Regions from separate parts of the Collimonas sp. NPDC087041 genome, predicted to be linked through region 2. Evidence: predicted binding sites of a transcription regulator. Region 2 holds the regulator's gene; each other region holds the start of a gene.

Region 1 (7,614 bases), 130 kb from region 2:
CCAACAAGATCATCGGCCTGGATGTCGACTACGCCAATGAAGTCGCCAAGAAACTGGGCGTCAAGGTTGAACTGGTGCCGACCAATCCGGCCAACCGCATTCCTTTACTGACATCCGGCAAAGTCGACCTGGTGTTCGCCAACTTCACTATCAACGCCGAACGCGCCCAGGTGATCGATTTCAGCATTCCTTACTTCGCTTCCGGCCAGCAGTTCCTGGCGAAAAAAGGCGTGCTGAAGAACGCGGCGCAAATACCTGATCTGCGCATCGGCACCGACAAGGGCACCACGATGGAAACCACCTTGCGCGAGAAATATCCAGCGGCCAAGGTTGTGCTGTATGACGACACCCCGTTCGCGCTGGCGGCACTGCGCAACGGCAATGTCCAGGCGATCACCCAGGATGGTTCGAAGCTGATCGCGCTGCTGGCGAATATCCCGGACAAGGAAAAATATGAAATCCCGGCCTTTGCCATTTCGGAAGAATATGAAGGCGTCGGCGTCCCCAAGGGGGAAACACGATTGGTGAATACGCTCAACGACACCTTGCGCGAATTCGAAAAAGACGGCACCGCGCTGCGGATCTACGACAAATGGTTCGGCCCCAATAGCAAATCGCCGCTGCCACGCCTGTTCAAGATCGGCGACACCAAGCTGAGCCAGAACTAGATCGATTACCTCGACTCTGTCTTGCACTGGCAAGCCTCACGGTTTGCCAGTGCTTTTTTATTTAATGTTGGAAAATTCGCTGGTGATGTTTTTGATGACTGAGTTTCACGCAATACTGGGTCAGATGCTGGCCCCCAAATACATCGGCTGGCTGCTCGACGGCCTGTACATGACACTGCTGCTGTCGGCGGTGGTCGCTGTGCTATCGACATTGTTGGGTATCGTGGTCGCCGCAGCCCATTCCAGCCAGCAGCGCTGGTTGTCGCACCCGGCGGCAATATTCGTCGCGGTATTCCGCAATACGCCGTTGCTGGTGCAATTGTTCTTCTGGTATTTCGGCGTCTCCAGCCTGCTGCCTGAGAATACCGTGGCATGGCTCAATAGCGTTCACAGCGTGACGTTTGGCAGTCACCTGGCACTCACATGGCCATCGTTCGAGCTGCTGTGCGCCATCGTTGGCCTGAGCCTTTATTCGGCCACCTATGTCAGCGAGGAAATCCGCTCCGGCATGCGCGGCGTGGCGGAAGCCCAGCGGCTGGCCGGCGCCGCACTGGGCCTGACGCGCTGGCAGGTATTGCGCTACGTGATCCTGCCGCAAGCAGTGCGGATCGCACTGCCGCCGTTGCTCGGCCAGTACATGAACATCATCAAGAACACCTCGTTGACGATGGCCATCGGCCTGGCTGAACTGTCCTATACCTCGCGCCAGGTGGAAGCGCAAACTTTCAAGACTTTCCAGGCATTCGGCATAGCGACGCTGTTTTATATCGGCAGCATCGCCCTGATCGAAAGCGGCGGCCAATTGCTGCGACGCCGGCAACGTCTCGCCGATGGAGAACATCGATGAGCATGCAATTGAGCGTATTGACCGACAATCTGCCGTATCTGCTGTGGGGAGCCTATCCCGACGGCGAGTTGGGTGGCGCCGCCTTGACTGTGCTGCTGAGTCTGGGATCGGCGCTGGCCTCGGCCGTGTTGGGGTTGGTGCTAGGGATCGGCTTGTCGCTCACGCGCGGACTGCCGAACCTGCTACTGACCGCGAGCATCGGATTTTTCCGGGCGATTCCGGTACTGATGCTGATTTTCTGGACTTATTTCCTGCTGCCGATCGTGTTCCACATCAATGTTCCCGGCGTGTTCTCAGTGATGTGTGCGTTGTCCCTGATCGGCGGCGCCTACCTGGCGCATTCGGTGCATGCCGGAATCAGCGGCATTCCCGCCGGCCAATGGGCCGCCGGCATGTCGCTTGGCATGACCCGCTTCGCCGTGCTGCGCCACATCGTGCTGCCGCAAGCATTGCAGATGATGCTGCCGTCATTCGTCAATCAATGGGTCACGCTGATCAAGGACAGTTCACTAGCCTATATCGTCGGCGTCGGCGAACTGTCGTTCGTGGCGGCGCAGGTCAACAGCCGGGTCATGATTTATCCGGCCGAGATATTCATGTTCATCGGTTTGATTTACTTTGCGCTGTGCACAGGATTAGGCTGGTGCGCGGATCGTATTGGCGCCCACTTCAGCAGCGGACAGGATCGGCAGTTGCGTCGGGCGCACTGAGCAGATCAGTAACCGAATTTTTTCTTGCACTGGGCAACCGACTCGTGCAGACGCTGCGTCGCCGTTTTTGCCCCCTTCGCGCTCCCGGTACCGCTGAGCATGGCGCCCAGTTCGGCGTCGGAAATTCCGTTGACGTAACCCTCTGAAGTGCATTTGCAGAAAGCCTGCAAATGCTGCTGGTCTTTCGGCACACTCGGTTCGGTCGCCGGCGTCACCTGCATGCAGCTTTGCACATTACCTTGGACCATGGTTGCGCGAATGTCGGCCATTGACGGCGCCTGCGCCAGCGCGACAGATGCAAAACCCAACAAACAGATTGCGACAAGCGGACGGACTATTTTCTTCATCGTGATCCTTCATTGATTTAAAAAGTAAGACGGCATCATTATCGCCGTGCAATATGGTAGGGCGTCAACAAATATTTACACAGGGAAACAAAAAGAAACAAATCTGGTGCGGTGAGATTGACCAAATGCGGATTGAATTTATACTGTACATATATACAGTATAATATCTCTCCCAAGGACTCTTTCAACACACCATGTCCATGCTTGCCAGCGCGTCACTCAGCCACTCCGCTGCCGTCCAGTCGGTCGTCTCGGCCCTGCCGCACGCGTTGTGGCGCGCCGATCAGATGGGTTCTTACCAGGGCGCCGTTTGCGCTTCCGGCCATGCGGCGCTGGATCGCGAACTACCCAATGGCGGCTGGCCGCACTCGGCCCTGATCGAGCTGCTGTTGCAGCATCCCGGCTACGGCGAGATCCGCCTGTTGCAGCCGGCGCTGGTGCAAATCGCGCGACAGCGCCGCATTGTGCTGCTGCAACCGCCGCACTTGCCGCAGATTGCCGCCTGGAGCGCTGCAGGGTTGAGCACCGAGCAACTGCTTTGGATTAAGGCCGAACGCAGCGCCGATGCGCTGTGGTCGGCGGAACAAGTACTGCGCAATGGAAGTTGCGGCGCGCTGCTGCTGTGGCAATCGCATATTCGCGGCGATGCATTGCGACGGCTGCACCTGGCGGCGCAGGCCAGCGATACCGTGCTATGGATGATTCGGCCGCTGGCCGCTGCGCATGAATCCTCGCCGGCGCCGTTGCGCCTGAGTCTGCGGCCGGCGCCCAACGGCATCGACATTCAGCTGATCAAGCGCAAGGGGCCGCAGCACGAGCAGCCCTTGTACCTGCAACTGACTGCACCCACGACGGCGACTGAAATGCCCAACTCGGTGCCCGTCCCTTCCTCTTCAACCTTTTTTTCCGTACTCGATCATGCCTCTGTGGATCGGCATACACCTGCCGTTGCTGGCGTTGGAAACATTGCGCCCGCGCTGGTCTGAGCCCTGCATGCTGGTGGTGCTGCAGCACGATCAGGTGCTGCTGATGACGCCCAGCGCAGCGGCCAGCGGCATTCGCTCGGGCATGCGCCGCGGCGGCGTTGTTGCGCTGGCGCCGCAGGCACAGTTGTGCGAACGCGATCTGCCGCGCGAACAAAGCGCGCGCGACGAGATCGCGCTGACCCTGTTGCAGTACACGCCGGAAGTTGCGCATGCCGAAGAAAATACGCTGCTGCTCGACATCAGCGCCAGCTTGAGCGCGTTCGGCGGCCGCCTGGCGCTGTGTCGGCGCATCCGCGACAGCATCCAGGCGCTTGGTTTCACGCCGCAACTGAGCATGGCGCCCACCGCACAGGGCGCCTGGCTGCTGGCCTACAACCAGCCTCAGCGGCAACTCGCTAGGCAACGCCGCAGCTTGCGCCTGGCAAGCCTGCGACGCCGACTGGACGCATTGCCTTTCATGACCCTGCCGGCAGCCCGCGCTTACCAGGAATGGCTGGCCGGCATCGGCTGCCAAACCCTGGCCGACTTGCGCAAACTGCCGCGCGCCGGCCTGCAGCGGCGCAGCGACAAGCAAGTGCTGGAAACCCTGGATCGCGCCTACGGCGACGCCTCGGAAGTATTCGAATGGGTGCAGGCGCCGCCCGCCTTTTCCGTCTGGCTGGAATTGCCGGACCGGATCGAACATGCGCAAGCGGTGCTGTTTGCGGCGCGCCGCCTGATCCTGCAGATGATCGGTTGGCTGGTGGCGCAACAACTGGCAGTGACGCGCTTCGAACTGTCGCTGGAGCACGAGCGCGGCCGCCAGGCGATTGCTCCCACACCATTGGTGATCGCGCTGGCTGAACCGGCCTGGCACGAAGAACATTTGCTGCGTCTGCTGAAGGAACGGCTGGGCCGGTTGCAGCTCGACGCTCCAGTGATCGCCTTGCGCCTGCAAGCCAGCGAGGTGACGCCGATGCTGCCGCCCAGCGCGGCCTTGTTTCCCGAGCCGGGCGGTACGCCCGGCGCCTACCCGCGCCTGCTGGAACTGCTCAGCGCCAGGCTCGGTGGCGAGAATGTGCTGAGCCCGGCGGCAGTAGCCGATCATCGACCGGAACTGGCCAATGCCTGGCGCCCGGCCACCGACAACAAGCGGCGCCAGCCGCCAGCCGAAAGCGGCGCACTGCAACGGCCGTTCTGGCTGCTGCAAACGCCGCTGCCCCTGATACAGCGCGAAAACCGGCCATTCTATAGTTCGCCGCTGCGCCTGTTGTCGGGGCCGGAACGGATCGAGTGCGGCTGGTGGGACGGCGCCGCCGCGGTGCGCGACTATTTCGTCGCCGAAGGTGCGGAAGCCGCCTGCTACTGGATCTATCGGGAACGCAGCGGCGATGACGTCCAATGGTTCCTGCATGGCTTGTTTGCCTGATTCGAGGATCACACAAGATGGATCTCTCCTCTCCGCAAGCATCAGTTGCACCTGCCGTGCTGCCGGCCTATGCCGAGCTGCAATGCATATCCAACTTCACTTTCCTGCATGGCGCCTCCCACCCGGAAGAGTTGGTGGAACGCGCGGCCCAGTTGGGCTATAGCGCCCTGGCGATTACCGACGAATGTTCGCTGGCCGGCGTGGTGCGCGCCCATGTCGAAGCCCAAAAACAAAATTTGCCGCTGCTGATCGGCAGCCAGTTCCAGTTGCATGAGAGCGATGGCAGCCCGGCATTTTCCATTGTCGTGTTGGCGCAGAATCTGGAAGGCTACGGCAACCTGTCGGAACTGATCACACTGGCGCGCAGCCGTGCTGACAAGGGCAGCTATCTGCTGCGGCCGCAAGACCTGGCTGCGCCCGATGCCGAACACGCGCATCTGTGCCAGCTGCCCGACTGTCTGGCGATCCTGTTGCCGGAGCATGGCATCGATGCCAACACACTGGCACACCAGGCCGAGTGGCTACGCGACACCTTTGCCGAACGCGGCTGGATCGGCCTAACCATGCTGCAACAGGCCGGCGATGAACGGCAGCGTGCAATCACCGCCGAAGTGGCGCAGGAGATGTCGATGCCGGTAGTGGCCACGGGCGCGGTCTGCATGCATCGGCGTTCGCGCAAGCCATTGCAGGATACGCTGACCGCAATCCGCCTGGGCACACCGGTCTCTGCCTGCGGCTACGCGCTGGCGCCGAATGCCGAGCAGCATTTGCGCGCCAGACTGCGGCTGGGCAATTTGTACCCGCCCGCAGCGCTGGCTGAAACCATCAGGATTGCGGGGCTGTGTAAGTTTTCTCTGGAACAGCTGCACTACGAATATCCCGATGAGGTAGTACCGGCCGGCCATACCGCCACCAGTTATCTGCGCCAGCAAACCTATATCGGCGCGCGCGAACGTTTCCGTGATCACATTCCGGCGGCAGTGCAAAAGCAGCTGGAAGAAGAACTCGGTATCATCCAGGAGCTGTCCTACGAATCGTATTTCCTGACGGTCTACGATATCGTCCAGTTCGCCCGCAGCCAGAAAATACTATGCCAGGGGCGTGGCTCCGCGGCCAATTCGGCGGTCTGTTATTGCCTTGGCATTACCGAAGTCGACCCGAGCCGCGGCACTCTGCTGTTCGGCCGCTTCATCAGCCGCGAACGCAACGAACCGCCCGATATCGATGTCGATTTCGAGCACCAGCGCCGCGAAGAAGTCATCCAGTACATCTACAACAAATACGGCCGGCTGCGCGCCGCCCTGACTGCGGTGGTGATCAGTTACAGGCCGCGCAGCGTATTGCGTGATGTTGGCAAGGCGCTCGGCATTGATCCCGGCGTGGTCGACCAGATCGCCAAATCGCAGCGCTGGTGGGACGACAAGCAGCAGTTGCAGCAACGCTTCGTTGAATTCGGCATGGATCCGGAAACGCCGATTGCCACCCTCTGGGCCGATCTGTCGCATACGCTGATGGGTTTCCCGCGCCATCTGTCGCAGCATCCGGGCGGCTTTGTAATTTCGCGTGGCAAGCTGTCGCGGCTGGTGCCGATCGAAAATGCGGCGATGAAGGACCGCAGCGTGGTGCAGTGGGACAAGGACGACCTGGATGCGCTCGGCCTGCTCAAAGTCGATGTGCTGGCGCTGGGCATGCTGTCGATGCTGCAGCGGGCGCTGACGATGGTCGGTGAGCAGCGCGGCGAGGCGTTTGAAATGCAGGACATCCCGCGTGAAGATCCGGCAACATACAAGATGATTTGCCAGGCCGACACCATCGGCGTGTTCCAGATCGAAAGTCGGGCCCAGATGAGCATGCTGCCGCGCCTGAAGCCGAATAAATTCTACGATCTGGTGATCCAGGTTGCCATCGTACGGCCGGGGCCGATCCAAGGCGGCATGGTGCATCCTTATCTGCAGAACAGGAAGATCGATCCGGAGCTGATCGTTTATCCCAAAGATGAGTTGCGGGAGGCACTGGAACGCACACTGGGCGTGCCGATTTTCCAGGAACAGGTGATGCAGATCGCCGTCATCGCGGCCGGCTTCACCCAGGGCGAAGCCGACGGCCTGCGGCGCTCGATGGCGGCGTGGAAACGTAAAGGCGGCCTTGGCAAATACGAGCGTCAACTGATCGACGGCATGACCCACAATGGTTACGAAAAAAGCTTTGCCGAGGCCATCTACAGCCAGATTCAGGGCTTCGGCGAATACGGTTTTCCGGAAAGCCACGCCGCCAGTTTCGCGCTGCTGGCCTATGCCAGCGCGTGGCTCAAATGCCACGAGCCGGAAGCCTTCCTGGCGGCGTTGCTGAACAGCCAACCGATGGGTTTCTATTCCGCCTCGCAACTGGTGCAGGATGCGCGCCGGCACGGCGTCGAAGTGCTACCGGTCGACATCAACCTGAGCAACTGGGATGCCGCGCTCGAAGCGATACCGCAAGCGGCCCGGCCGGCGGTGCGGCTCGGCTTCAATCTGGTTCAGGGCCTCAATCCCGACGGCGCGGCGCAGATTGAAGCGGCGCGCGCGGTACGCCGCTTCAGCAATCTCAAGGACATGGCCTTGCGCACCGGCCTCAAGCGCGATCAGTTGCAAGCGCTGGCCGCGGCCAAC
Region 2 (7,614 bases):
GCAGCGCGTTCGCTCAGTTCTTCGGGCGAGTAATCCGCTATGTGTGTGCTGACGGTCCAGACATGGCCGAAAGGATCTTTCAGGGTGCCGGAGCGGTCGCCGTAGAACTGGTCGCGCAGCGGCCGCAGTTCTACGCCGCCGGCAGCAATTGCCTGCGGGTAGATGACATCGACATTGTCGACATAGATCATGATGCTGATGCCGGCTCCGCCCAGTGTTTTGGGGCTGCGGATTTCCATGCCAGGACATTCATCGGCCAACATGACATGCGAGTTGCCGATTTTGATTTCTGCGTGGCCAATCCGGTGATCCGGGCCTTCCATGCGGAACAGTTCCACGGCATTGAACGCTTTTTGATAGAAAGTGATGGCCTTGGCGGCATCATCGACGGCGAGGTAGGGAGTGACGGAAGAGTAGCCGTCGGGAATTGGTTTGACTGCCATATTGTTCTCCTGCGAGTAGGGGAGTAGGGGAATAGTCGTTCAATCTGTCCGATTGCGCTGTTGCGCATGGCATGCATTGTAGTCGTCCGACCGCGCAGTTGAAATGACAAAAGCAGTGTTTTGTTTGCCAGGATAGTGCCAGGATCGCGCCAGGACAAGGAGGCCGTTTCGCTCCTTGTCCTGGTGAAGCAAATGTTTTATTTTTTAGCGAATGGCGACAGCAGGCCGACCATTTGCGCGAATACCTTCGGGCTGCCTGCCAGGACATCGCCCTTGTACAGGTAATCCGATTCGCCGGAGAAGTCGCCGATGATCCCGCCGGATTCTGCAATCAGCAATGCGCCTGCAGCGATATCCCAAGGCTTCAGGCCTTTTTCAAAGAAACCGTCCAGGCGGCCGGCTGCCACATAGGCCAAATCCAGTGCTGCTGCGCCGGGGCGACGCAGGCCGGCACAGCTTTGTGTCATGATGCGGAACATTTTCATGTACTCGTCCATCGCCGGGCCTTCAGTTTCGCGGAATGGGAAGCCGGTGCCGATCAATGCATCTGCGATCTTGTCGCGCTTGCCGACGCGAATTCGTTTGTCGTTCAGGTAGGCGCCGGAACCCTTGGTGGCCGTGAACAGATCGTTGCGAGTCGGGTCGTAGACCACGGCTTGGGTGATATGGCCGCGTTGTTGCAGGGCGATGGATACGCAGTATTGTGGGAAGCCGTGGATGAAATTGGTGGTGCCGTCGAGTGGATCGATGATCCAGACGTTTTCGTTGTCATCGTGCAGGTTGGCGGAAGCGCCCGATTCCTCGGCCAGGATGGCGTGATCCGGGTAGGCATTCTTCAATACGTCGATGATTGCCGCTTCGGCAGCTTGGTCGACTTCGGTGACAAAGTCGTTATGCTGTTTTTTTGTTACTTTCAGCAAGTCGAGATCGAAAGAGGCGCGCGAAATAACTGCGGCACCACGGCGGGCGGCTTTGATAGCCGTATTGAGCATAGGATGCATGATCGGGGTTTGGTTCCGTTAAAATGGCGGCACTGTAGCCTACCGGGAACAGAACCACCTATATGATAAATAATAATGAACGATGCGGACGTCCTTGATGGACATCTCAGTAACTGGGCTGCCAGTTAGGCAGCTTTTAGTCGCTGAAATCCGCGTAATGGCGCTATTTTAAATGAACCTGGCAAAAACCAATACGTCTCTTTTCAAACGGCTGCGCTTCGTGCTGGTCGAAACCAGCAGTCCGGGCAATGTAGGCGCCGCTGCGCGCGCTATCAAAACCATGGGTTTTTCCGAGTTGATCCTGGTGAATCCGCGTTTTCCTGATGTGTTGCAGCGTGAGGAAGCAATTGCCTTCGCCAGCGGCGCACAAGACATCCTGGCTTCGGCCCGTATCGTCGAGAGTGTCGAACAAGCGTTGGAAGGCTGCAACTTTGCGGCGGCGCTTAGTGCCCGCCTGCGTGAATTTTCGCCGCCCCTTGCTGCGCCGCGCGCTTTGGCGGCGCAGTTGGCAGCGGATGTCAGCTTGAACGCGGCGGTGCTGTTCGGCAGCGAGCGCTACGGCTTGTCGAACGAAGTTGTCGAAAAATGCAATGTGCTGCTGAATATCCCGGCAAATCCCGATTATTCGTCATTGAATCTGGCCCAGGCGGTACAGGTGCTGGCCTATGAGTGCCGGGTTGCGGCCATGGAAGATGCGCCGTTGCCATTGAGTAATGAGATTGGCTTTCAGGGCAACTCTGCCAGCTTGGTCGAGATTGACGGCATGTTTGCGCATCTCGAAAAGGCGCTCATCGAAATCGAATTCCTTGACCCAGCTAGTCCGAAGAAACTCATGCCGCGTCTCAAGCGCCTGTTCTCACGTGCGCAGCTGGAAACGGAAGAAGTCAATATTCTGCGCGGCATTGCCAGCCAGATTTTAACCAAGCGGCGACGTCTGGATAGATCCTGACCGACGTGCCGGGTAGTCGCGTGGCGGCTTAATATCTGATGCTGCCGGCGTTTCGGATGGCCGCGGATGCTGCGGGTTGCGCGCCGACTGCTATCGGCGCGCATCATATTTAGTCGCGTTTTGGTCGTGTTGTCAGGCCCAGCTGCGCAGTAAACCAACCGCCAAGCCTTCCAGCGCAAAATCCTCTTGCTTTGACGTGACGATGATCGGCTCGAAGTCGGGATTTTCCGGCAATAGTTGAATCACCGAGCCGTTCTTTTGATAGCGCTTGACGGTAACGTCGTCGCCCAGGCGGGCAACCACGATCTGGCCGTTGCGGGCGCTGTCGGTTTTTTTCACTGCCAGCAGATCGCCGTCCAGTATGCCGGCATCACGCATCGACATGCCGCGCACTTTCAACAGATAGTCGGGCTTGGCGCTGAACAGGGCTGGGTCGACGTTGTAGCTGGCCTGGATATGCTCCTGTGCCAGTATCGGCGACCCGGCGGCGACCCGGCCGACCAGCGGCAGGCTCAGCTGCATCAAGGCTGGATGTGGCAGCGCCAGCTGCGTGGCATGGTTGCGGCCGCCGGACTGGTGCGTTTCCGTCAGGCGGATGCCGCGTGAGGTGCCGGGTGATATTTCGATGGCGCCTTTGCGCGCCAAGGCTTGCAGATGCTCTTCCGCCGCATTGGCTGAGCGAAAACCCAGTTCGTTGGCGATTTCGGCACGCGTCGGCGGGAAGCCGGTGTTTTCGATGGCGCTCTTGATCAGGTCAAGGATTTGTTGCTGGCGTGCGGTCAATTTGATCATATATTTGCGGTACGAAATGTAGGGGCGCAACGCAGGCGCCCATTGCAGCGTGGCGAATTGCTTTGCGTATTCTCTGTGCTGAGAGCCCAGAAAAGGCGCAAAACCTGACTCGTTCAATGCTGTGCATAACAACAGTCTGTATTTTTGTACAGTATTTGTGCGAATGCAAGACAATTTGATGCATATAAGCCATAACGTAGAACAGGAATTTTGCGTAAGGGCTTGAAAGCGTTGAGTTTTGTTGCAAATGCTAGTATTATTGCTGGTTTTCCTCTTCCCACACTCGTCTTGACGCCGAGGTGGGCGATTTTTCAATCCGTCCAAAAGGAGCTTACATGCGTCATTATGAAATCGTATTTATCGTCCATCCAGATCAAAGCGAGCAAGTGCCTGCAATGATCGAGCGCTACAAAGGCATCGTCACAACCCGTGGCGGTACCGTGCATCGCGTGGAAGACTGGGGCCGCCGCCAACTGGCATACCTGATCCAGAAACTGGCAAAAGCACATTACGTCTGCCTGAACATCGAGTGCGACAGCGAAACTCTGGCTGAAATCGAAACCGGCTTCAAGTTCAATGATGCAGTATTGCGTCATCTGACCGTCAAGTTGAAGAAGGCCGAAACTGGTCCTTCGCCAATGATGAAGGCCGTGCAGAAGGAAGATGCAGCCAAGAGCCATCGCACTGAAGCGCCGGCAGCCTAATATTTACCTGGCCGCCTACCCGCATTCATTGCCTATCCATCGAGTCCATCAGGAGTGAGTCAACCCAATAACGTGTTTCAACTGGTAGCCGAAATCGCCGAGCGTGAAGTCATACGCTACACACCGGCAGGCATCCCGATCGTATCTGCGACTTTGCAGCACCGCTCGGAACCGATTGAAGCAGGCATCAAGCGTCTGATCGAATTTGAACTTGCCGCGCTAGCCGTCGGCGAGATTTCGGGAAGATTCAGCGCGGCGGCATTGGGAGGCACATTCTGGTTCACTGGATTCATGGCACGCAAGAGCCGCAACGGTAGAAGCCTGGTATTTCACATCACTGATTTCGCTGCAGTCGAAGCCGATGATTCCTCAGGAAGCACAGCTGCAATTGCAGATTAATTATTTAGATACAGGAGCCAAAAATGGCATTCGGTAAAAAGTTCGATAAAAGCAAACTGAAAAACAAGCGTCAACAACAAAACCCGCTGTTCAAGCGCAAGAAATTCTGCCGTTTCACCGCTGCACACGTTGCTAGCGTTGATTACAAAGATATCGACACGCTCAAGGATTTTGTTCAGGAAAACGGCAAGATCATGCCAGCACGTCTGACCGGCACCAAGGCAATCTATCAACGTCAAGTGGACACCGCGATCAAGCGCGCGCGTTTCCTGGCGCTGCTGCCATACACCGATCTGCACAACGCTTAATTGACGACTTGAAATAGGAGAAAAACATGCAAGTCATTCTGTTGGAAAAAGTCGTTAATCTCGGCAATCTGGGTGAAGTTGTTCGCGTCAAGGACGGTTACGCACGTAACTTCCTGATTCCACAACGTATGGCACGTCGTGCTACAACAACTGCTGTCGCTGAATTCGAAGCGAAGCGCGCTGATCTGGAAAAAGCTGCAGCTGAAAAGCTGGCCGCTTCCCAGGCTCAAGGCGAGAAGCTGAACGGTCTGACCGTGCAGATTTCGCAAAAATCGGGTGTGGACGGCCGTTTGTTTGGTTCCGTCACCAACTTCGATATCGCTGAAGCGTTGACCAAGCAAGGTTTTGCTGTTGAAAAAGCACAAGTTCGCCTGCCGAACGGCCCGCTGAAGACTACCGGCGAACACGCTGTTGCAGTCGCATTGCATACTGATGTCGTGATCGACATCACTATCGCAGTTATCGGCGAGCACGTTTAATACGCTGTTAATAAAAAGATATTGCAGTAATAAAAAAGCCGGGTTTTCCCGGCTTTTTTTATGTCCATTGTTTTGGGTGCGGTGGGTGAAACAGGTATAATTCGCGCCATGAAAGCACCTTCTAAAGCACCATCAGATCCACAGCTTGACTCCCTCCGCGTACCACCCCATTCAATCGAAGCCGAGCAGTCCGTTTTAGGAGGATTGCTGCTGGATAATGCGGCCTGGGACAAGATCGCCGACTTCGTGAGCGCCGACGATTTCTATCGTTACGACCATCGGATTATTTTCCAGCACATGGTCAAGCTGATCAACAGCACCAAGCCGGCCGACGTCATCACGGTCTTTGAATCGCTGAGCGGGACCGGCAAGGCAGAGGAAGTTGGCGGCCTGTCCTATCTCAACGCACTCGCGCAAAATACCCCGTCCGCAGCCAACATCCGCCGTTACGCTGAAATCGTGCGCGACCGCGGCGTGTTGCGCAAGCTGATCACCGTAGCCGATGAAATCTCGGGGCAGGCATTCAGCCCGCAGGGCAAGGAAGTCAAGCAGATGCTGGACGAGGCCGAGTCCAAGATTTTTGCGATTGCCGAAGAAGGCGCGCGCGGCGCGCAGGGCTTCCAGGAAATCCAGCCCTTGCTGACGCAGGTGGTGGAGCGTATCGACGAACTCTACAACCGCGACAACCAGAGCGATATCACCGGCGTCTCGACCGGTTTCATTGATCTCGACAAGATGACCTCGGGCCTGCAAAAGGGCGACCTGGTGATTGTGGCCGGACGGCCATCGATGGGTAAGACCGCGTTCTCGGTGAATATCGGTGAAAACGTTGCGCTCGACAGCGGTTTGCCGGTGGCGATTTTTTCGATGGAAATGGGCGGCGCCCAGCTCGCCATGCGTATGCTCGGTTCGGTCGGCAAGCTTGACCAGCATCGCTTGCGTACCGGCCGCCTGAACGACGAAGACTGGCCGCGCCTGACGCATGCAATCCAGAAGATGAACGATGCGCAGTTGTTCATCGATGAAACGCCGGCGCTGAGCTCGATCGAATTGCGGGCGCGGGCGCGTCGGTTGTCGCGCCAATGCGGCACGCTGGGTTTGATCATCATCGATTACTTGCAGCTGATGTCGGCGAATAGCGCCGGTGAAAACCGCGCGACCGAAATTTCGGAAATTTCGCGAAACCTGAAGGGGCTGGCGAAAGAATTGCAATGTCCGGTGATTGCCTTGTCGCAGCTTAACCGCTCATTGGAGCAGCGTCCCAACAAACGCCCGGTCATGTCCGACTTGCGTGAGTCTGGCGCTATCGAGCAGGATGCCGACGTTATCCTGTTCATCTACCGCGACGAAGTCTACAACCCCGATTCACAGGAAAAAGGCACTGCCGAAATCATCATCGGCAAGCAGCGTAACGGGCCGATTGGCAGCGTGCGACTGAGTTTCCTCGGTCAATATACAAAATTCGATAATTACGTTGGTAATTTGGATGCGCCATACGGCGGAGATTGATTTCCGTTGTTTTTAGTCAACACCGGCGGCGAAGAAATCCACAAATCCTGTTTAGCAATAAGTGGGCGAGCCTGATATATTTCAGTTTCGTGACATTTGTTTGCTTTAAATCAATATATTTAGTAATAGATTCAGCTTAACCTCAGAAGAGAGAATAAACATGTTTGGACGATTGATGCCCACCGAGGGCAAATTCTTTGAGCTCTTTAATCAGCATGCGGAGTTATGCGTCAAGGGAGCCAAGGAAATGGTGGCGTTAATGACGAATTTCGACGATCTGGAAATTCGCGTGCATGCAATTGAAGGTATCGAAAAGCAGGCTGACCAGGTCACGCATCATGCCATCGACATGCTGCACAAGACGTTCATCACGCCGATCGATCGTGACGACATCCATCAGTTGATTACGCGCATGGATGACATCCTGGATCTGCTGGAAGATGCGGCGCAGACCATCTCCCTGTACGACATCAAGGCCATCACGCCGGAAGCCAAGCGTCTGGCTGAACTGTGCCTGGGTTGCGCGGAGAAGGTCAAGGCGGCAGTCGGCTTGCTGCACAACATGGACAATTCGCGTGAAATCCTGGCAATCTGCGTCGAGATCGACCGTCTGGAATCGGACGCCGATCATGTGATGCGCGCCGCCATGTCGAAACTGTTCCGCGATGAGCCTGATGTCCGCACCTTGATCAAGCTCAAGGCGATCTATGAACTGCTGGAAACGGTTACCGATCGTTGCGAAGATGTCGCCAATATCATTGAAGGCATCATCGTAGAAAACGCCTGATGCAGAGTAGGGCGGTGGCGGCCTGGTGCCGTTGCCGCATTGTTCTTCCAATTCGACTTAAACGATTACCGGGCGCCAATCGCGTTGCCCACCCCGGCTGGAGTCACAAGCACTTGCCGGATTGACGTAATCTCAAAAAACGACGACACAACCTATTCATGCACACCCTTCAAATCAGTATTTACGTTCTCGTCTTTCTCATTGCACTGGCGCTGGTGTTCGACTTCATGAACGGTTTTCATG
Region 3 (7,614 bases), on a different contig from region 2:
TCCGCCGAGATGATCGGCAGGCCGGAGTCGGCCAGCATTTTCTTGCCGATTTCTTCGTTGGTGCCCTTCATGCGGACGACCAGCGGTACTTGCAGCGAAACGGCTTTGGATGCAGTGATAACGCCTTCGGCGATCACGTCGCAGCGCATGATGCCGCCGAAGATGTTGACCAGGATGGCTTTCAGGCCTGGGTTCTTCAACATGATCTTGAACGCTTCAGTGACTTTCTCAGCTGTAGCGCCGCCGCCGACGTCGAGGAAGTTGGCTGGTTCGCCGCCGAACAGCTTGATGGTGTCCATGGTAGCCATGGCCAGACCGGCGCCATTCACCAGGCAGCCGATATTGCCGTCGAGCGAGATGTAAGCCAGGTCGAACTTGGAAGCTTCGATTTCGGCTGGATCTTCTTCGTCCAGATCGCGGTAAGCGACGATTTCTGGGTGACGGAACAAGGCGTTGGCGTCGAAGTTGAACTTGGCGTCCAGTGCGATGACTTTACCGGAACCGGTAACGATCAGCGGGTTGATTTCAGCCAGCGACGAATCGGTATCCCAGTACGCTTTGTACAGGCCTTGCAATTGCTTGCGTGCGTCAGCGATCGAACCGGCTGGTACGCCGATCTTGGTCGAGATGCTGTCTGCTTCGGCGTCGGTCAGGCCGGTAGCCGGATCGATCACGACTTGATGGATCTTTTCTGGGTGGCTGGCTGCGACTTCTTCGATGTCCATGCCGCCTTCGCTCGATGCCATCAGCACCACGCGTTGGGTAACGCGGTCGGTAACCATACTGACATACAGTTCTTGCTTGATGTCAGCGCCTTCTTCGATCAGCAGGCGGCGTACTTTTTGGCCTTCTGGGCCAGTTTGATGCGTCACCAGTTGCATGCCGAGGATCTGGTTGGCGTATTCACGCACTTGTTCCAGCGACTTGGCAACTTTCACGCCGCCGCCCTTGCCGCGACCACCAGCGTGGATCTGGGCTTTGACAACCCAAACCGAACCGCCGAGGGTTTCAGCTGCCTTGACCGCATCATCGACGCTCAGGCACGGGATGCCACGCGGTGTTGTCACTCCGAACTGACGGAGAATTTCTTTACCCTGATACTCATGGATCTTCATACGAGCTTCCCTTCTGACACTTAATTAAATGAAATTACTTGGTTGGATAAATTAGATTGGGAGTCAACTGCTGATGGAGGGCTGATTGCCCACTTCGGATAATATTTGGCGACAACTGCGCCTTCACTACGTAAAGCATGACAACGATCGAGCTGGGGCGGCTTTTTCTGCTCTGCCAGCGGATCTGAAACATTCGGTCGATTTACTTCGCCACCAAAGGCCTGCAATGCCGCGGTCGGCAATATCTGCGCCAGTTCGGTCAGATGGGTGCAACCGAGCGCGCCGCCAATGCGCTCCTTGAGCGCATGACGAAAACCCTTGACCAGGCTTAAGCCGATCAACCTTTTATAATCAGGACCAATCGTGTTGCAATAACCAGGATATGGCACCGCTTCGGAATTTGCCTCGACATCAACGACAACAAACTCGCGATCCAGCGTCAACCTCAACCACAGACTATGCAATGGCGCGCCCGCCGGCAAGTTTCCGGATGGCAATGGCAGATCGAATGGTTTGGTATCGGTAACATGCGCGTCGATATCCCACAAGCCATCATCGCGTACAAAAGCTTCGACGTGAATCGCGCGGGTGTGCTTCAGCGCTCGGCGGGGGATAGAGGGTGTCAGAGACATATCGGTGGACTAATTTGCGTATCGTTACCACAGTTTCTATGGCAACTGCCGCTCCTGCGGTTTGCAAAAACCCCAAAAGTGTAGCACAGCTTGTGGCCCGCCGCTATTTTGATACGCCATTGCCTCTGGCTGTGTTGCGTTTGCCGGCGTTTCAGGTCGGGGAGGTATTTATACAAGCCTGACCTGCGTTTCGAGGTCTGCCCTCAGACTATCGTCTTGACCTGAATTAGCGCCTTGAATAAGATGCGCTCGCATCAGAGTGAAACAGTATAAAACAGTGCGATACACTTCCGAATGGAAATACATTTCCAAACTCAGTATTCTTCGCTGATACACAGAATTCAATTACCAGACATTTCCGAGGATGCGAGATGCGCAACAAAGTGACGTCGATCACTAATTTATTTGCAGACACATCGATTCATGATGCAGGACTCCTTGATATTCCCTTCATATTTGACCTTATAGTAAGAGGCAGTATGGACGGTTCGTTTACAGACGCATTTATATCATCGAGCGGTTATTTCACGATTCTTTCTTCATTATTTCTGTCACATCGCTTTTTTTTGAAATTGAAGTCAATATGCTCGAGAAATGATGAACGGTTTTATCATATGAGAAAGGAACTCTTGATTTTTTCCGACCACGGTGAGCCGATAGGTTTTTTGCAAGTTATAAATTATCAAGATAAAAATAATAATTTTTACAAGCTAATTGATTTATGCGCCATCAAGTACGGGCTTCGCGGACAGGGCTACGGCAAGTGCATGATTAGTAAGTTCCTAGAGATGCAGCCTCCTGACACTGAAATCCGGGCGTACTGCAATAAATATGCAAAAGGCATGCAGCATATTTTCAAGAAAATGCATTTTCGCAGGACCTCCGTTGGACGAGGACTTAATCTGTTCACACTTGGCAAATCCGATGCAAAAACATTGTTGCCATTGCCAAACACAATCACTAAGCCGCACCAATTCGCTAATCGACTGCATCGCGAACACCTCTAATTGCTGCCTGTATCGCCCGGTGCGAAAACCCGCGTTGCAGCAGGAAACGCATTTGCTTGGCGCGCTCGGCGGCATCGGCCGGTGGCTGGTTGAATTTCTTGCGCCAGACTTCGCGCGCGCGGGCGACTTCGCCGCTGGCCAGGTCGGCTTTGATATCTACCAATGACTCGGCGTCGATACCATGGCTTTGCAGTTCGGAGAGGATGCGGCTGTTGCCGTAGCGATGGGCGCGGCGGTGGATCAGGGATTCTGAAAAGCGCGATTGGGACAGGAGTTTTGCGGCTTCCAGCGTGTCGAGCAGGGCTTCGATGTCGTCGCCTTCCTGCGCGTAACGCGACAATTTTCGCGCCAGTTCCAGGCGGCTGTGTTCACGCGCCGACAGATAGCGCAGCGCCCTGCCCTTCAGGCTGATTTGCAGTTTGGCCATCTCCGCTTTCCCGGTAATGCTTATTAAATGGTGCTGATTGATTGTTACTTGTTACTTAACAGGTCGCGTTTATTACATAGCGCCTGCTGTGTTCTATCGTGCGCCGCAAACAACAACGCCCTTCAAAAACCCGTTGTGCGGAATTTTATGAAAGGCGTTCTTGATTGACCAGCCTGTTTCTTACTTAACTGCTTAAGCGAGAAGCGAGGCCAGTCAGGATATTAAACCGGCTCTTCCGACTTTGCTGCTGCAGCAGCTGCGGCCTTGTTGGCCTTGGCTGCGGCTTTTTCAGCCTTGTCGCCGCCGTCCGACTTGATCGCGCCGAGTTCTGGCACGCCCAGGGAAGCGCGCACCTTGTTCTCGATTTCACGCGCCAGTTCTGGCCGTTCTTTCAAGTAGGTACGGGCGTTGTCCTTGCCCTGGCCGATGCGTTCGCCGTTGTAGCTGTACCAGGCGCCCGACTTTTCAACGATCTTGGCATCGGAACCGAGATCGAGGATTTCACCTTCGCGCGATGTGCCTTCGCCATACAGGATGTCGAAATGCGCTTCCTTGAATGGCGGCGCGATCTTGTTCTTGACGACCTTGACCTTGGTTTCGTTGCCGATGACTTCGTCGCCGGATTTGATCGAGCCGGTACGGCGGATATCCAGGCGCACCGAAGCGTAGAACTTCAGGGCGTTACCACCGGTGGTGGTTTCCGGATTGCCGAACATGACGCCGATCTTCATGCGGATCTGGTTGATGAAGATCACCAGCGTGTTGGTGCGGTTGATGCTGCCGGTCAGCTTGCGCAGCGCTTGCGACATCAGACGCGCTTGCAGGCCTGGCAGGGAATCACCCATGTCGCCTTCGATTTCGGCGCGTGGCGTCAAGGCTGCAACCGAGTCGACCACGATCAGGTCAACGCCGCCCGAGCGCACCAGCGCATCGGTGATTTCCAGCGCTTGTTCGCCGGTATCCGGTTGCGAGATCAGCAGTTCGGACAGGTTGATGCCCAATTTCTGTGCGTAACCGACGTCCAGTGCGTGTTCCGCATCGATAAACGCGCAGGTGCCGCCGAGCTTTTGCATTTCGGCGATGGTCTGCAGCGTCAGCGTGGTTTTACCGGACGATTCAGGACCGTAGATTTCGACTACCCGGCCACGCGGCAAGCCGCCGACGCCCAGGGCGATATCCAGGCCGAGCGAGCCGGTCGAGACCACTTGCACTTCTTCGACCACGGCGCCGTCTTCCATGCGCATGACCGAACCTTTGCCGAATTGTTTCTCGATTTGCGCCAAGGCCGCGGCAAGGGCCTTGCTTTTATCCGGATTGGGTGCGGATTTTTTATCGTCCATAGCTATTCTTTCGGCAAAAATGGTGAGGAATCTGGAACCTGTGCTTTAGCTTCAGGTAGCACTGTATAAAAAAACAGTGATTTATGCAAGCACTGTCGCATTTTTCTACAAATATGGACGTATTGTATGTGCAGAAATCATGGACTGGCATGCGCTCGCTTGAAAATCCGATCAAGAAATCACGCTTTAGGGCGGCACTTAACGCCATGCCGCCAAATTGCATTGGCGCAGTTCATGCTTAATACGCATATCGTTATCCGGATTTGTAAAAAGCATGCCGGGCCGGCAAGAGAGTGCAATAATTGTCGCGCACATCCTCTGCGGCAGCGAACGACCGTCTGCTGGCTCGCAGTGGGGTCATGCACCAAATTCGAAAGTACGGGCAAGCGGGTTGCCCACTAATAAAAGGGAGAAGGTATGCGTATTACTTATTGGCTGAAACCGTTAGCCGCATCGGCGCTGTTGTTGGGCTTGCTGGGCAACGCCCTGGCGGCTTCGGCGCCGGCAGTCGAGGCGAAGAATGGCATGGTGGTGACTTCGCAGCATCTGGCCTCGCAAGTCGGCGTCGACATCCTGAAGATGGGCGGCAATGCGATTGATGCCGCGGTTGCGGTCGGTTATGCGCAGGCGGTGGTCAATCCGTGCTGCGGCAATATCGGCGGTGGCGGCTTCATGACCATCCACCTGGCCGACGGCCGCGATACCTTCATCAATTTCCGTGAAACCGCGCCTGCTGCAGCCAGCGCCAATATGTACCTGGACGCCAACGGCAAGGCGATCACCAACGCCAGCCTGTTCGGCTACCTGGCGGCCGGCGTGCCGGGCACCGTACTCGGACTCGACACCGCGCAACGCAAATACGGCAAATTGACGCGCGCCCAGGTGATGCAGCCGGCGATCAAGCTGGCGCGCGACGGTTACATCCTGAACCGCGGCGACACCGACATCCTCGACACCACCATCGCCCAGTTCAAGAAAGACCCGGAAGCCGCGCGCCTGTTCCTGCGTCGCGACGGTACGCCATTGCAACCTGGCGATCGCCTGGTGCAAAAGGATCTGGCCAAGACGCTGGAAGCCATCTCGCGCAACGGCCCTGACGCTTTCTATAAAGGCGCCATCCCGGCAGCCGTGGAACGCGCCTCCAAGGCTGGCGGCGGCATCATTACCGCAGCCGACTTTGCCGGTTACAAGATCAGCGAAAGCGCACCGCTGTCGTGCAACTACCGCGGCTATGTATTCGTTTCCGCACCGCCGCCAAGCTCCGGCGGCGCCACCATGTGCCAGATCCTCAACATCCTTGAGGGCTACGACATGAAGGCGTTGGGCTTCCACTCGGCGTCGGCAGTGCACTACATGACCGAAGCGATGCGTCACTCGTACATGGATCGCAACACCTTCCTGGGCGACCCGGCATTCGTCAAGAATCCGCTGGATCGCTTGCTGAGCAAGGAATACGCTGCCTCGATCCGCGAAAAGATCAGCGCCGACAAGGCCACGCCATCAGTCGAGGTGCAGCCTGGCATGGCGCCGCATGAGAAACCGGAAACCACCCACTACTCGATCGTCGACAAGGATGGCAACGCGGTTTCCACCACCTACACCATCAACGGCCGCTTCGGCGCCGTGGTGATTGCGCCGGGCACCGGCTTCTTCCTGAACGATGAAATGGATGACTTCACCGTCAAGGCCGGCGTACAGAACCTGTTCGGCCTGGTGCAAGGCGCGACCAATTCGATCGCTCCTGGCAAGCGTCCGCTGTCGTCGATGGCGCCGACCCTGGTGACCAAGGATGGCAAGACTTACATGGTGCTGGGTTCGCCGGGCGGTTCGCGCATCATCACCATCACGCTGGAAACTGCGTTGAACGTGATCGATTACGGCATGGCGCCGCAGGAAGCGGTCGATGCGCCGCGCATCCATCACCAATGGCTGCCCGACGAGGTCTACTACGAAACCCGCGGCCTGTCGCCAGATACCCTGAAGATCCTCGAAGGCATGGGCTACAAGATGAAGGAACAAACCCCTTGGGGCGCGGCTGAGCTGATCATGATCGGCTTGCCGGGCGCTGCGGGTGTGACATCCGCCAGCTCCGGCAATGATTCCGGCGTATCGGGCATCGTGCGTCCTGGCTTCTATTACGGCGCCAACGATACACGTCGTCCTGCAGGCGCTGCGATCGGGTATTGATGCGTTAGTCGGTTACGCGTGGGTACAATGCGCCCAGCGCCTACTTCGTTCATTGTAGGGTGGGCAAGTTTTTCTGCCCACCATAAGGACAGCTGCTTCGGCGGCTGTTTTTTTTCGTCCCGCCCAAAGCCAATTGCTCTGTTCATGAGTAAAACGCATGGTTCTAATAGTATTTATCGTTTTATCCGGGGCGAAATCAAATTTACACTGCGCTTATCCTTCCTCGATAAAGAGCGCGCATGTCCACCACCAACCTGCAATTCATGCTGGCGTCCCTGCTGGGCGCCGAGCATGCCAGCCAATTATCCGACCTGCTGCAAATCCCTGAGAGCACATTGCGGCCGCGTTCCGACAAGGTTTCCCGCATCGAGATCGCGCAGGCGCTGAACATGTTGCTGTTCGAGAAACTGCTGAAAGCCGTCCCGCAAGGCAATGACTACGTGCAGGATTCGGTCCGCGCCGGCAACAAGATCCGCTTCGACCACGGCGCCTTGCGCACCGTGCTTGGCATCAGCACCGGCACGCTGCCGGCCGGCGAAGCAGCGTTCACACGCATCCTGCGGCCGCTTGGCTACCACGTCAACGGCGTCTACCCGCTGCAACGGATCAGCATGACCGGCCGCGCCTACGCGCATGAGGACGATCCTGAAGAAATCGCGCAGTTCTTCCTGAGCGAACTGCATCCGCATCAGTTTTCCCACACATTCCAGGCGACCGTCAACAAGGTCTTGTCGACCTCGCAAGATCCGATCGACTCACACTCGGCGCGTCTGCTGCAGCAACTCGCTGCCGACAAAGCCCTGCCGCTCACCGATGCGCTGGCGCTGCTGCCGGTACTGGTGCGCTGCTTCGATCGCCAGCATGCATTGCCCAGCGTCGCCGAATACCGGATCTTGCTGGCGGAGT
Region 4 (7,614 bases), on a different contig from region 2:
TCAGTCGCCGGCCCATAGCCGTAGCTCAAGCCCATACAGCCAAGCCCCAGAGCGGACACGTGTAATCCACTTTTACCTAATTCTCGCTTTTGCATATTAATTTCTCCGATGATGGTTTTAACTGCGAATTACTGACTTACGCCGATACTGCAGCCGACATACAGCTTTGAATCCAGCGACAGCTTGACGATCAAATCTGACAGACTATTTAACGATATGTCGTGTCCGAGGAATGGCTCGCCCTTTTGCGTGATTTGGTAATCGATTTTCGGGTTTTGCGTAAACCAGCCGGGACGCAGAACCGTGTAGTCTAGATTTGATAGCTCGATGACGGCAGCGGCGTCACGGTATGGATCCAGTATGCTGCGATATTTTTCTCCTGGTACTTCGCCATAGATACCCATTGAGCTGACGAAGATCAGCCGCTTCAAACCGGCTTTGTCCATCGCGGCCACGATGCTTTGTGCCTGATTGTTCAAATCCCCGGCAAGACTGGCAAACACCACGTCCTGATCGCGCATTGCGCTGATCAAAGCTGACATATCAAGAACATCACCCTCGACCACCGTCACGCGTTTTGGATCTGGGTTCTTTAGTCGGCTCGCACGACGCAGATAAAGAGTAAGTTTTGCATTCGAGTTTGCAAGAAAGCGTGCCGTTGTGTGGCGAGCGACTTGACCGTTTGCGCCGAGGATAAGAACACGGGTCATTTCTCTGTCCTATCGATCAGCAAGTGAGTTAAGGCCTTCCGAGAACGGTCCGTACACTTCTGCCATGTCGACAGAGGTCACACCGCACTCAAAAGCGCCGCGAATCAAGGCGATACCTTCAGACTTACCCGAAGCAGGCCCAAGTCCAAAACTGAGGTCCATACAACCAAGACCAAGTTCAGAAACAATAAGATCGTTGCGACCTAATTGACGAGTTTTCATGACGTTTTCCTGTTATTTGTTGATGTCACGAAGCTTAGGCCTGTTGACATTCAGTGACTAGACTGTTAAAACGACATGCAGTTATTAGGAGAACTAATTAATGGCTGAATTTGATGACCTCGCGGCGTTTGCTGCCGTCGTGCGTGCAAAGAGTTTTACCCGGGCGGCCGCTCAGATGGGAGTTACCCAGTCTGCTCTGAGTCAAACTGTCCGTGCCCTAGAGCGCAGGCTTGATCTAAAACTGCTTAACCGGACGACACGCAGCGTTTCACCTACGGACGCGGGAGAGCGACTATTTCTCACTGTCGAACCCCGATTGGCCGAGATCGAAGCTGAACTGGCCGTCCTGGGCAACATGCGAGGCAGACCAGTCGGCAATGTTCGGATCACAGCGACTGAACACGCGGTCCGATCTATTGTTTGGCCAAGACTATTGCCGTGGCTACCAAATTTTCCGGAAATTAAGATCGAGATCAGCAGCGACAACCGTTTTGTCGATATTGTGGCGGAGCGTTTTGACATTGGTATTCGTCTTGGTGGCGACGTTGCAAAGAACATGATTGCGTTGCGAATTGCACCGGACATGCGCATGGTTGTGGTAGGGAGTCCGGCTTATTTGAAACGAAATCCGCCGCCGCAATCACTCCAGGAACTGAGTGACCACGACTGTATCGGCTTGCGATTACCGACCTACGGTGGCTTACTGGCGTGGGAATTCAAAAATGGTGGAAAAATTACTAACGTCCATGTCGAGGGACGTCTTTTGTTCAACCGCAGCGACCTCATGGCAGATGCCGCTGTCGCTGGACACGGACTGGCATGGCTTCCTGAGGACATGGTTCAGGAACATCTTGCAGCAGGTCGGCTGGTTACAGTTCTGGACGACTGGGGAATAACTTTCCCCGGATATCACCTTTACTACGCAAGTCGTCGTTCATCGCTAGCGCTTTCGCTTGTTATTGATGCCTTGCGAATTCCTAAATCGAGATGATATCCGTCAGTGAGAATAGTGCAATCTGTCAGCTTTGTGCCGAAAACGGACATCGATGGCATCAGCACAAGCGCTGCAATGCACCCGGTTGTCGATACCATGTCGTTTGCCGATACGGTCACATGGTATCTGCTATATCTTCGATTCAGCATCTTCCCTATGCCACGAAAAATGCCATTGATAATACAGTCAACATCATCAATGGCACTCACTAAACCCAATAAAATCAATAGGTTAAATAATAGCCTCACTCCCACTCAATTATTAATTAAACACTTAGACCTAGTATTTAATTGGCTTTCACAATCGCCTACTCTTTAAATACCATGAAAAATACCATTAAAAATATTTAAGGTGACTGTCGGCACTAACCAATTGTGGACACCCCTCCTCTTGGGCGCCAATCTCGTATCACTTTTTTTCAATCTTCCGGAAAAACGCAGTAGCTTGCACAAAGAATTTACCTACATTTTTTTCCAATTACCTACAACCTTAGCTTGCTGCGATGGTAGCGAACTTATTTCAAATGGACCAGCGACAAACCATTTGTTCTGCTCTGCAATGCTACAGAGTTCGAATGCCAGTGCACGAGCATTGGCTTTATCGCGAAACTTATCTCGTGCTATGTCACAATGATGAGGATTGGGATTGTGTAGTAGTTTTCACGCTAAATTGCTTAAGATGTACTCAAGCCGTTTGCATTGCTAAAAAATCATTGCATAAAATAGTTTCTTCTTTGAAGCCCATGTTATATTCTGGCAACACATTCCTCTAATTTTTAGCCCGTTCCTGTGCCAACACCAAGCCCAGTACTATACTCAACGAACGTATTCCTTAAGTTCCATATTTGCGAACGTTTTCTTGGTGACGTGCATTACATATGGTGCAGTGAGACGTTTGACAGCTCCAAGCACGGGCACTACTCAGGTAGTGCTTTAACGGCACCAAGTTCTGATCCGTGCGCCATCTATAAGCAGTTGGTCGGTGATGTAACGAAGTCGGATCGGCACAGTGCAAAAATTGGTGAGCAAAAAGCCTCCTTGCAAGCGTTAGCGATTAAATGGCGGGATAATGGACAAATAACGTCAGACGAGGCTGAGGAAATAGTTTACATGGCAGCGCACGCCGAATTTCCTCTATGGCGACCTTTGGTTTATGTGATTCCGAGGGCGTTGGTGGAAGCCAAACTTAGATTGGTCGCGCCTGCGAGCCGTGCATCTATCGGTAAGGAATACATAATTGAAAATCTTGGCCGGAACGAATTTGACATCATTGAGATGTAAAAAATCATGCTTGCAACTCTCAAAAATTTCGATCCTGTAGCTCGCGATGGCATTTTGGCCAGCTATGTGCACGCGCTACTGCCAAATCCGGCGTTGGAAGCTTCGCCGAAGAGCGAATTTCCCGATGATTTATACAAGAAATTAAGAGAAGAAATTGGCCGCGAACTTCGAATTGGCCCCGGAGACTCACCAGAAATTCGACAAAAGATACTTCGATTTCTATCGGACCAGATTCGTCAAAACATCATTGCCTCAAAAAAAATAGGTGAAATTAGAGATCGTGTCGCACACAAAGGCGACCTTCCTATCGGCTTATACCAAATAAAATACTCAGATAATTTCATTAAGTTGAGCGAAAGTATGGGTGTAAAGCGCACCGATATTAATGCAGCCATTAAAAACCCAGATCATGTAGAACATTTGAATTTTATCGACGGGATTAATGATTTTGGAACCGTGGTAACGCTTATTTCTAAAACCTTCCGTGGTAGCGACCCATATGTGCTGTTATTGATGGCGCTTAGAGAAAAAACATCACTCAAAATCGATGGCGCGTGGCTGATTTTTCACTCAGATGTAGACTTATCCGGCGCTCAAACAGCGTCCGAGGTATTGGAGCGCTTTCTGAACACTTTTGGTACTGATGTAAAAGTGATGAATGCGAACGAACAACTTTCTGCCGAGGGCGGTGAGGGTAAGCTGATCCTTAATAAAACGTTTCCCATGCGTCCAGGGGCACCAGCGGGCATACAAACAACTAATCCTGAGAAAACGGAGTCTGATATCAAATTCTGTTGGAAGCAGAGCATAAGTACGCTGTCGATCGTATGTGCTTTTTCGGTAGATATTACAAAGTACTCTGCAACCTTACGGAAGCACGGAATTAATATCACTCGCACCAATGCAGTTCATGGCCGCGTTCATTCCGAGAGATACGTGATAAATCCAGCTAACTTGTAGCGCCTCCTATGGCCATTCGAGGATTTCGCGCTCACGAATCGCCCCCCCTGTTACTAAAATGGCCCCCAGCTCATATCCTCCCAGCCGCAGGTCAATAAAAGCCTGAGATTGCATCTCAGCGCTAGCACCACAATTAGGCCTTCAGGGGTGTTTCTCCGCATGCGCACCATTTTTGGAAATTTGAATCAAAACCGACTAATTTAGTGGGCAGGCGTGGTGGGGGTGACCACTACGCGCTCCAGCTTATAGCGTCGCTTCTGTTGTTGCAGTCAGAACAGAGAGCCGTTAGATTCGGGCATTTTCTGCTTCTTTGGCTTCGGCTCTGGATGCGCAATCATTATTTCAGCTGAACAGAGTTGTAGATATGATCTGGCACGCTCTGGATCTCGGCATTCTAGCCAGTCGTCGTACTCGGACGGTGGAACAATCACAAGTGACCGTTTTTCTTCGCCAGGTTTGTGGAATCGATTCATCAGCGGATGGTCGTCGGCGTTTACCGTAATCTGCGTGAACGAATGCGTCGTCGATCCGTCTGGCTCATGCCATGTACGCCACAGGCCGGCGACTGCAAACGATGCTTGGTTAGCCATTCCAATGCTCCAGCGAACGGCTGCGCCAGTCTCGTAGCACGGCTCGTAAAACGATTCCATCGGGATCAAACACAACTGACATTCCCGCCAAGGCTTGGCGTAACTGCGCTTCTCGCCGATTGTTTCGGCGCGTGCATTCATGGTGGAGAATTTTTTGACGCCAGGAGGAATATGCCGCTTCGGCACCATGGCGTAACTGGCCAGGATCACTTCGTTGCCGTCGACGCCGCGGCGAATTATCGGCGCATTGTAGTCGTTGTAAATTTCGTGCGGCCAGTCCAAGTCTTTGGGTACCATGGTCTTGGCAATCGACGGCAGCCGGTCGCGAGGTGTTGCATTGTAGTTTGTGCACATAATTCGGACCTCGGTAGTACAGATCCAATCTAGTCTACCAACACTGGTGCTTTTTGTTGCGCCGTCAATTCCAATATCTCTACCCGCCAACTCTGTGCAAACGTCCGATGCAATACCTCGTCTGCCTCAAGGCCAGTGATCAGCATGTGATCCCGATAAACCCATGTGATCGCAGCATCCTGAAGTGGTGACAGCGAATCAAATCCCCCATTCAGCAACCGCGCCACAAAAGTCGGTCGGTAGGCCAAGCCTACATTCTTTTTAGAACTTTCAAGGCGAAGTTCACCGCACACACAATTCATCTTGCGCATGGCCAGCACTTCGCGCTCAAGCCTACGCCCCTCGTCCCAAAGACATTCCACGCGGACAAACATTTTCGACCTCAAATATTTGATTTATAGGAATAAGGAAAAGTTGGCCCGACGACAGCGAACTGCGCAGGCCCGACAATACGTTGAGTGAATTAATGGACCCTGTGGAACGCGTCATAGATCATCGAAAACGCGCAGGCAATCGCACTTGATCCGCCAAAATCCACGGGATCATCATTCAGCGGGTAATTGAACACGCCAGAATGCTTAATCAGGTTGACATAGGCCGGCTGCAGATCATTGGATCGGTTCAACTCGTCCAGGACTTCCGTTTCTATCGAGTGCATAAGCCGCCAGGTGAGTGGCACTCCTGCAGAGCGATGGCGCACTACTATCGTGTTGATAATTGGTTGCGCACGTGCAATTACTGCGTCAAATTCGTTCATGTCGGTGAGGCGCATAATATTCTCCAAGTTGCAAAATACTGTATGTATGTACAGTATAAACGCATTTTTGGATTTTGCTAAATTCTGCGCAAAGTGCGTCATTTTGCGTCAAACCGCTCCCACATTCCCCTCGTATCTTGGGAATCCAAGATAGTGCAATTAATAGAGCGTGGGGATACTCCCCCCAGCAAGTGCCGCTGCGTCTACCGCCAACGGACAAGCACATGTCAATTGGGCAAATTCCCTAAGTTACAATGACAACAACAATAGGAGAATCAGAATGGATTTAAAAATCAGCAACCCTGAATGGGTTCATGTCGGGAGCGCGCCACTTAATGGCCCAGCTCAGCAAATAAAGGGAGACATCCTCGCACTTACTTTCAAATGCTCATGTGGTCACGAATGGCGAGCAAGAGCGACACACGGCGGAACATTGGGGAGAGGACAGTTTGTCAGAACATATTCGGGATTAACTGTAAATTGCCCTGGACAAGGATGTGATCTTCAGTGGAAGGTTTCGAAAGATGAATACGAAAATCTTTGAGAAATCTAGGTCCGCCACATGCTGCCAACTGACTAAACGTGCCCCCTATGAGCGAGTATATTGATGGGTGAACATAGTAAAAACCTGCGATCAAGGGCCAATATACTAGGGGCCAATAGGATCGGCTTCTGCGTTATTTGCGGCACGCATGGAAAACTTACAGCCGACCACGTTCCGCCAAAGGGCTGCGGTGTACTCCCTGACGTAATTCTGCGACCGCTGATGTCCGCGGATGGCACCCTTCGAGGCCCAAAGATTCAAGGCGGCGTGAAATTCAGAACTATCTGTGGAGGATGTAATAACACGTTGCTCGGCACCCTATACGATCCTGAGTTAAAAGTCTTTGTCACAGATATGCTCACGCAAATCATGCAGACCGCCAACCAAGTATATGCGAGGTTCGTTCACATAAAAATTCGTACCCCTTTGGTCATTCGAGCGCTAATCGGTCACATGCTAGCCGCTCACGCGGTGCAAGAAACATTAGAAAAGCGAGAATCTTTGGGGGCTAACGATTCACTCCGCGATTACCTCCTCAATCCGACTGCAACTTTCCCCAAGGATTGGAGACTGTATTGCTGGCCTTATTTGTCGCGACAACAGGTCATCCTAAAGCATGCAGTACTTTCCGACCTATCAAATTTTAATTTGCGCACGAACCCACTGTATGGGCATGTGATAAAGTTTTTACCATTGGGATTTTGGTTCGTCCACGATCAACCAAGCGATTACCATATTTCAGCCTTTGAAATTACGCCGCCATATGACGCCGAGACAGACTTCATGGAAACGATCATATTTAATCTAAACGAACGCCCCCATTTTCTATTTCCAGAAACTCCACAGGGAAATCAAATGCTAGCGTTTGCCGATCATCAATCGTCCGTGGCGTCCCCCACTACCAAATAGTACTCAGGCGAGGCCCGTGGATTTGCCGTCTTATAGTCCTGCTCGTTTCTTAGCTGCGATTTGCTTTTCATAGTCGTCACGGCACTCGATATTGCAGAACAGCCATCCTACCAATTCGAGGCGGAATACGCATTACAGGCGACTTGATGCCCCCTGATCTGGTCGCAGGGGTTCACTCCAAAAATGCGTCATTTTGCGTCAAACCGTTGCAGGAGGTTTCCCCGCACGCCCCGCGTCGCCTGGGGGCTTAGGGGTTTTGCGAACTGCGTTAAAAGCGATGCATTTAACGGCGCG

What was found. Region 2 encodes LexA, which represses DNA repair genes until DNA is damaged. Its sites were predicted from a motif close to ACTGTATNNNNATACAGT; they were not measured.
Region 1: the regulator LexA is predicted to act here: its motif matches at 2,715-2,732, upstream of imuA (translesion DNA synthesis-associated protein ImuA).
Region 3: the regulator LexA is predicted to act here: its motif matches at 4,582-4,599, upstream of recA (recombinase RecA).
Region 4: the regulator LexA is predicted to act here: its motif matches at 5,905-5,922, upstream of ACIPF8_RS10645 (DUF2471 family protein).

What each region holds. Positions count from the first base shown of each region.
Region 1 covers NZ_JBIUZX010000006.1:334,041-341,654, forward strand. The annotation lists gene ACIPF8_RS13850 (ABC transporter substrate-binding protein) at 1-668, shown strand, start outside; gene ACIPF8_RS13855 (amino acid ABC transporter permease) at 763-1,515, shown strand; gene ACIPF8_RS13860 (amino acid ABC transporter permease) at 1,518-2,225, shown strand; gene ACIPF8_RS13865 (hypothetical protein) at 2,231-2,572, opposite strand; gene imuA (translesion DNA synthesis-associated protein ImuA) at 2,767-3,558, shown strand; gene ACIPF8_RS13875 (Y-family DNA polymerase) at 3,491-4,966, shown strand; gene ACIPF8_RS13880 (error-prone DNA polymerase) at 4,984-7,614, shown strand, end outside.
Region 2 covers NZ_JBIUZX010000006.1:202,637-210,250, reverse strand. The annotation lists gene ACIPF8_RS13325 (VOC family protein) at 1-443, opposite strand, end outside; gene ACIPF8_RS13320 (inositol monophosphatase family protein) at 641-1,444, opposite strand; gene ACIPF8_RS13315 (RNA methyltransferase) at 1,617-2,393, shown strand; gene lexA (transcriptional repressor LexA) at 2,526-3,185, opposite strand; gene rpsF (30S ribosomal protein S6) at 3,521-3,889, shown strand; gene priB (primosomal replication protein N) at 3,944-4,288, shown strand; gene rpsR (30S ribosomal protein S18) at 4,312-4,596, shown strand; gene rplI (50S ribosomal protein L9) at 4,623-5,075, shown strand; gene ACIPF8_RS13285 (replicative DNA helicase) at 5,184-6,584, shown strand; gene ACIPF8_RS13280 (DUF47 domain-containing protein) at 6,745-7,371, shown strand; gene ACIPF8_RS13275 (inorganic phosphate transporter) at 7,530-7,614, shown strand, end outside.
Region 3 covers NZ_JBIUZX010000008.1:28,746-36,359, forward strand. The annotation lists partial or broken gene sucC (ADP-forming succinate--CoA ligase subunit beta) at 1-1,121, opposite strand, end outside; gene ACIPF8_RS15480 (DUF2889 domain-containing protein) at 1,136-1,747, opposite strand; gene ACIPF8_RS15485 (GNAT family N-acetyltransferase) at 2,119-2,754, shown strand; gene recX (recombination regulator RecX) at 2,726-3,181, opposite strand; gene recA (recombinase RecA) at 3,403-4,521, opposite strand; gene ggt (gamma-glutamyltransferase) at 5,047-6,708, shown strand; gene ACIPF8_RS15505 (DUF1338 domain-containing protein) at 6,948-7,614, shown strand, end outside.
Region 4 covers NZ_JBIUZX010000005.1:26,131-33,744, forward strand. The annotation lists gene ACIPF8_RS10605 (aldo/keto reductase) at 1-95, opposite strand, end outside; gene ACIPF8_RS10610 (NAD(P)H-binding protein) at 129-710, opposite strand; gene ACIPF8_RS10615 (hypothetical protein) at 720-932, opposite strand; gene ACIPF8_RS10620 (LysR family transcriptional regulator) at 1,033-1,923, shown strand; gene ACIPF8_RS10625 (hypothetical protein) at 3,036-3,206, shown strand; gene ACIPF8_RS10630 (hypothetical protein) at 3,213-4,166, shown strand; gene ACIPF8_RS10635 (SOS response-associated peptidase) at 4,436-5,110, opposite strand; gene ACIPF8_RS10640 (hypothetical protein) at 5,140-5,484, opposite strand; gene ACIPF8_RS10645 (DUF2471 family protein) at 5,574-5,882, opposite strand; gene ACIPF8_RS10650 (hypothetical protein) at 6,148-6,411, shown strand; gene ACIPF8_RS10655 (hypothetical protein) at 6,475-7,320, shown strand.